Regions from separate parts of the Alteromonas sp. MmMcT2-5 genome, predicted to be linked through region 3. Evidence: predicted binding sites of a transcription regulator. Region 3 holds the regulator's gene; each other region holds the start of a gene.
What was found. The regulator sigma-54, encoded in region 3, starts transcription at its own class of promoters, with help from an activator protein. The targets are predictions, from matches to a motif close to GTTGGCACGNNNNTNGNNT.
Positions count from the first base shown of each region.

Region 1: MHN09_RS11690 (formate/nitrite transporter family protein) is a predicted target of sigma-54. The motif match lies at 934-952, and genes of this name have one in related genera.
Region 2: MHN09_RS17200 (DUF2884 family protein) is a predicted target of sigma-54. The motif match lies at 1,240-1,258, and genes of this name have one in related genera.

Region 1 covers NZ_JAKRFB010000024.1:28,131-30,401, forward strand. The annotation lists gene MHN09_RS11685 (DUF3488 and transglutaminase-like domain-containing protein) at 1-771, shown strand, start outside; gene MHN09_RS11690 (formate/nitrite transporter family protein) at 1,212-2,060, shown strand; gene MHN09_RS11695 (protein phosphatase 2C domain-containing protein) at 2,187-2,271, shown strand, end outside.
Region 2 covers NZ_JAKRFB010000051.1:3,451-5,721, forward strand. The annotation lists gene MHN09_RS17190 (mechanosensitive ion channel domain-containing protein) at 1-762, shown strand, start outside; gene MHN09_RS17195 (hypothetical protein) at 838-1,029, opposite strand; gene MHN09_RS17200 (DUF2884 family protein) at 1,376-2,206, shown strand.
Region 3 covers NZ_JAKRFB010000014.1:58,557-60,827, forward strand. The annotation lists gene ptsN (PTS IIA-like nitrogen regulatory protein PtsN) at 1-296, opposite strand, end outside; gene hpf (ribosome hibernation promoting factor) at 310-597, opposite strand; gene MHN09_RS08370 (RNA polymerase factor sigma-54) at 628-2,109, opposite strand; gene lptB (LPS export ABC transporter ATP-binding protein) at 2,183-2,271, opposite strand, start outside.

The DNA of each region.
Region 1 (2,271 bases), on a different contig from region 3:
GAACGCTCAGGTTTTTGTGCCCATTACGCAGGCGCCATGGTGTATGTGCTTCGCGCCGCAGGGGTACCGGCAAGAATGGTGACAGGCTACCAGGGCGGAAGCGCACTTAATGACAATGTGCTGCAAATAAGGCAGTACGATGCACATGCGTGGGTGGAAGCATTTATTGATGGTGTATGGATTCGACACGACCCAACGAGTATGGTGGCACCGTCACGCTTAACCTTCGGGCTTGAACTTGCGTTGGAAGAGCTTGGGGAGTCTCGTGAAGCCAGTATTTTGGGCGACCTTAGCAACGCTGCTATTTTTGCAACATTACAAAGCTGGTTTCAACAGCTCGATTACTCGTGGAGTAAATGGGTACTGGGCTTTGACAATACTGCGCAAACCAACATGCTTGAAGAATTACTAGGCTCGCTAACGCCGCAAAAAATGCGAGTTGTATTTCTTTCCGCCATTGGTCTAATTGGGCTTATTTTAGCACTTTATTTTTTACCCAAAACGTATCGCAACACACTGTCGCCCTCACACAGAGTTTTACTAAACGCAATAAAATGCGTTGAAGCTAAAACAGGAAAAGAAAGAGGGAATAAAACCTTGTCCGCCTTTATGAGTGAAGTTAACCCTTTGATAAACGAAGATGCTGCCAAGGCACTAACACTTCTGTGTGAACAATTTGAGCACGAAAAATACGCACACCGAACACAAGAGACAAAAATTTATCCAACCATGAAGCGTCAGTTAAAAATGTTAAAACAGGCATTAAAGTAGGAAATGGTTAAACCGATTGCACCTTAAACACTCACACTCCCCCCTTTTTAGTGCAGGCTAATTAATAGTGCCTTGGCGCAAGCGTCTATCAATACAGCCACGAATTTACACAAGCCATTGTTTTAACTAGCAATAAATAACACATTTAGGTACATTTTGGTTATTGGCACTTTTTTAGCTTTGTACAAATGGATAACAAAAGTACGAAGGCGCTTATACAAGTATTAGTTGCCAACGGGCTTTAGAGTACAAAGGCGTACACATAACCGACGGTTTATTTGTTAGCTACCACAATGCATGAGTTTTGGACAAAGGCGTCCCCAGTTCTTTCTTACGAGAGCGCTGCGGACGCCTTTTTTTGATCTTCTGGAACGCATTGAAACAGTAAACGCCAACACACAGATGACAACTTATTAATAACGACAACGTGAGGTGAAACCATGGCTTATCTTCTCCCCGCTGAGTTTGCAACCAAGATGGTAGATGCAGGCGAAGCCAAAATTTATATGTCTACACGAGATACTCTAATCCGCGCTTATATGGCAGGTGCAATATTGGCCCTTGCCGCTGTTTTTGCCGTTACCATTGCCGTTCAAACCGGCGTATTTCTTCTTGGCGCAGTGTTATTCCCAGTGGGCTTTTGTATGCTCTACCTTATGGGGTTTGACCTATTAACCGGCGTGTTTGTACTTACCCCGCTCGCTTGGCTCGCACAGCGACCTGGCGTCACGCCAAAACAAATTCTACGAAATTGGGGATTAGTATTTTTAGGTAACTTTGGCGGCGCATTAACCGTGGCCTTTATGATGTCGTTTATTTTTACCATGGGGTATAACGTGGATGGCGGTGCCATCGCGACTAAGGTAGCCAGCATTGGCGAAGCTCGTACATTGGGCTACGCAGAACACGGCGTTGCAGGCTGGTTCACCATTTTTATTCGCGGCATGTTGTGTAACTGGATGGTGTCGCTAGGCGTAGTGGGTGCAATGATTTCAACTCACGTTAGCGGAAAAGTACTAGCCATGTGGATGCCAATCATGCTGTTCTTCTTTATGGGTTTTGAGCACTCAGTAGTAAACATGTTCCTTTTCCCATTTGGCCTTATTATGGGCGGCGACTTCTCGGTTATGGACTACTTCATTTGGAACGAGATCCCAACTGCACTTGGAAATCTTGTTGGTGGCCTCGCCTTTACTGGACTAACCCTGTACACCACCCACGTTAAGACGCTACCCAAACGTACTATCCCTGTTGATAAAGCCGCTGCATCGCAAACACTGCCTATTTAATTAAGGCGCTTATCTTAAAGCCATCATGCCTTGTCCCTACAAGACACGTCATGATGGCGTTATCCGTTTCCTTGGAAATAACTAATTGGGCTCATAATTAAATATGCAGGTAAGAAACAATTAAACATGAATGAGCGAGCCGCGTTAAACGCCCCAATTAACCCACCAGCTAACACGCTCAGTGTAAGTGCATTTTCTACAGCCGGCGTTA
Region 2 (2,271 bases), on a different contig from region 3:
GACACCATTCTGGGCTTTGTTGCCGGCATTCAAATAGCCGCTAACCGCATGTTTAATACGGGCGACTGGATTGCCATGCCTAAGTATGAAGTAGATGGTGAAATACTCGAGATAGGCCTTACCAACGTCAAAGTACAAAACTGGGATAAAACCATTTCTACGCTGCCGACTTACAGCCTTACTACAGAAGCAGTTAAGAACTGGCGCGGTATGCAAGAGTCTGGCGGACGCAGAATTAAGCGCGCCATTTATATTGATGTGCACTCTATTAAGCTCTGTGACAACGATATGCTAGAGCGCTTTTCGAAAATTCGCTATATCAACGAATATATCGATAAGAAGAAAAATGAGCTCCGCGCTTATCACCGAGATTACTCCATTGATGAGTCGGATCTGCTAAACAGCCGTCGCCTTACCAACATCGGCACTTTTAGAGCTTATTTAGAGGCATACTTGCGCAAGCACCCGGATATAAACCAAGAACTGACCCTAATGGTTAGGCAGCTACCGCCTAATGAGCTTGGTTTACCTTTAGAAATTTACTGCTTCAGTGCACAAAAGGAATGGGTGAGGTACGAAAAAGTACAGGCGGATATTTTCGACCACGTTATGGCTATGCTGGATTTGTTCGATTTACGCGCTTATCAACGTGATGGACATTTGTCGCTGCTTGCCCATCGCGAACAAAGCGCTTATAGAAATAGTCCCGAAAGCGACAATGCGCCTGAGGATGCTCAGGAGAAGAGCGAACCTAATCGATAAGGCAGTGATGAATAAAGACTTGTTCAAGACGAAAAAAAACCGGCTAAGATAGCCGGTTTTTTTAATGCTTATCGCTTAAGCCAATGCGTAGGCCATCAGTAAGCAAAGTACTAAACCAGTAACGCCAAAAAAACCGTACTCGATTTTTTCCTGCATACCTTCAGCACCTGCTTTAGCAGTCATAAAGCCCATAACGATGCTGCTTAGCCCTAGCGTAAAGGCAATTAGCGCAACACCAAACATAATTGCATTAATCCAATCAGCCATTGTGATAACCCCTTAAAAATATTGGCGGTATTATGCACCAATAAATAAGATTTAACCATGCTTGGATTGGCTTAAATGTACCGCTATTGGTATTAATTGATCTTAGTCAAAACTACTAATTAGTTGGTAATCTCACTAAATAGTGTATTTAGCAGAGCATAAAGAAATCATCAAATATCACTAACCATTTGAAAGATATAGATATTAAATATTGGCAAGGCCATTGCTCTACCTTAGGTATAACAGCGAGTATCGTTAGCGTCTATTTGACAGTGACACTACAACGCATTGCAGTTTGCTTCGAGCACTTTCGTTAACGCGTCACACGTAAATTAAGGAATGAACAATGTCTAAGAAACTATTACTTTCAGTTGCCCTTACCAGTACTTTAATGAGCGGCCACGCATTGGCGCATGACAGCAGCTTTCAAAACAACAGTTGTGACATGGAGCTTGATGGTCATATTCAATATTACCAAGGTGATCTAACGGTACAGATGGACAATGGCTCAGTGATGACGATTGACTCCCATCACAATATGACCATTAACGGCGAACCAGTATCGCTTGACAGCGAACAACAGCGCTGGGTAAGTGAATATTACAACAACATTGATATCGCCATCCCTATGACCTTGAATATCGCCAGTGAAGGGCTGCAAATTGCCAACGTGGCAGTAACTGAAGTCTTTACTGAACTGTTAGGCGGCGATCAAATGGGTGACGATTTTCGTGAACTGTTCGACTCACTTGAAACCAAACTAAACACTTCATTCTATGATGACGCAGGGAATATTCGCGTTGATTCAACTAAATTCGATGAGCCAGGTTGGTTTGACGAAAGCTGGGAGCAAGAATTCGAAGCGCAAATTGAGTCTTTAATCAGTGAGTCTATGGGTAGAATACTTATTGCGGTAGGAACACAAATGTTGTGGGAAGGCGGTGATATGTCTGAGTTTGAGCAAAAGATGGAGCGCTGGAGTGAAGATTTAGAATATCGCTTAGAAAGCCAAGCGGCTGCGCTAGAAGAAAAAGGCGATGCATTGTGTAAGGTACTGAAGAAAGCAGATTATGCCGAAGGCAAAATGCAGGCATCCATATCGGGGCTAGATGACTTGAACCTGCTAGATATTGATCAAGGCAACCACCATGACCACAACGACGAAATGAAAATGTAGTTGGAACATTTAGCGAACTAAACGCGCAAAACGAAACGACTTGCAACGCTAGCCACTCACCTTAG
Region 3 (2,271 bases):
ATGTCTACGGGTTTCTCGTCAAGGGCGTCAAAGTCGATTGCTGGCGTGCTGGTTACAACAATGGCAATCACTTTCTCAAGGCCCGGCAGGCGTCCGTGGGGCAGGGCGATACCATTGCCAATGCCTGTACTACCCATACGCTCTCGAGCCATCAAACTGTTGAGTACCGTTGCCTGATCAATGTTCTCGTTTTGCTTGGCAGCGATATCAGCGATGATCTCAAGAATTCGCTTTTTACTATTACACTGAACCGCACACTCGGTGCGGTCCAGACTTACGATGGCTTGTATATCCATGCTTAATTAACTACTAATGTTTTTTCAGTTTTTCCTTATGCTTGATTACCTGCCGGTCGAGTTTATCAACCATGCTGTCAATCGCCGCATACATGTCGGTATTTTCTGAGGATGCGAATACTTCAGCGCCACTTAAATGAACGGTCGCTTCGGCTTTTTGATTTAATTTTTCAACGTTCAGGATGACATGCACATTAGAAATGTGATCAAAGTGACGTTCAAGTTTGCTGAACTTCGTATCGACATAATTACGCAAAGAGTCGGTGATTTCGACATGATGACCAGTAAGGTTGATTTGCATATTTCGTCTTCCTTATATTATTAAGCCCGATTAAATAAGGCTTTTGCGTTGGTTCGACGGCGGGATCGACAACGATTCCCGGTACTTTGCTATTGTTCGCCGGGCAACTTTAATGCCTTGTTCGGCCAACAATGAAGCAATCTTGCTATCACTTAGCGGCTTGCTAGGCTTTTCAGCGGCCACTAATTTCTTGATCAATGCACGAATCGCTGTAGATGAACATTCACCACCAGACTCTGTTGCAACGTGGCTTGAGAAAAAATACTTCAATTCGAAGATTCCACGTGGCGTATGCATGTACTTTTGCGTTGTCACTCGCGAAATAGTGGATTCGTGCATATCTACCATTTCTGCGACATCATTTAGCACCATTGGTTTCATCATTTCCGGGCCGTGCTCAAAAAAGCCCATTTGCTGCTGCACAATGCAGTTTGCAACCTTCATTAAGGTTTCGTTACGAGATTCAAGGCTCTTTATGAACCACTTAGCCTCTTGCATGTGTGAGCGGATGAATTGTGAATCGCTACTATTCTTGGCACGGCGACTCATTGCAGCGTATTGTTGATTTACGCTTAACTTAGGCAGACTGTCGGGGTTCAGCTCAACCACCCAACGGCCATTTTTCTTGGTTACTGAGACATCAGGAATAACGTACTCAGGCTCTTTAGTAACTAAAGCACTACCTGGGCGAGGATTCAAGGTTTGCAGTAAACGCATTGCCTCGCGTAGCTGATCTTCTTTCAATCGGCTTTTACGCATAAGCGTACGATAGTCTTTGCTGCTCAGTAAGTCAGAGTACTCTTCAATCAGTTGCTTTGCTTCAGCAAGCCACGGTGTGTCTTCTGAAAACTGGCGCAATTGCACCATCAAACATTCTTGTGGAGAGCGTGAGCCAGAACCAATAGGGTCGAACATCTGAATGCGCTTTAGCACACATTCTATTTCGTCCATTTCAATCGGCTCTTCCATATCATCATCGTTAACCGCTTCTAAAATATCATCAAGGGTAACGGTTAAATAACCTGACTCGTCAATAGAGTCGATGATTGCTGTAGCGATTGCGCGATCGGTATCCGAGAAATGGGTAAGGCGCATTTGCCAAAGAAGGTGCTCTTGAATATCTTCAGTAGTCTCACCTTGGAAGATTTGCTCGTCGTCATTGGATGGACCCGGAGCAGGCGAAGATGAAGCAGAGTAGTATTCGTCCCATGTGCTGTCGATTGGCAGCTCATCGGGAAGATCGTTTTTCTCAAGTGCATCGCCGGCTTCTAGTGTGTCACTAGATGCAGAAGCAGTGGCCTCAGAGCCGCTGTCATCGTTGTCGATATTGTTCTTTTCTAGTTGCGGCTCGTCGTTACCTTCTTCAACTTCTAATAGCGGATTAGAATCGAGCGCTTCTTGGATCTCTTGTTGAAGATCAAGTGTAGAAAGCTGCAGCAGTTTAATGGCCTGCTGAAGCTGTGGTGTCATGGTAAGTTGTTGGCTAAATTTTAGCTGTAAAGATGGTTTCATCTACGTCTTATTTAAATGCTCTAAATTGAATATACCAGAGCGAAACTGAAAAATGACAATTCGGTTACATTAACTATAGCCTGAATTGTTCGCCTAGGTATACATCCCTTACTTTTTGATTACTTAAAACCTGTTCCGCCGTTCCTTGCGCAATAAGCTCGC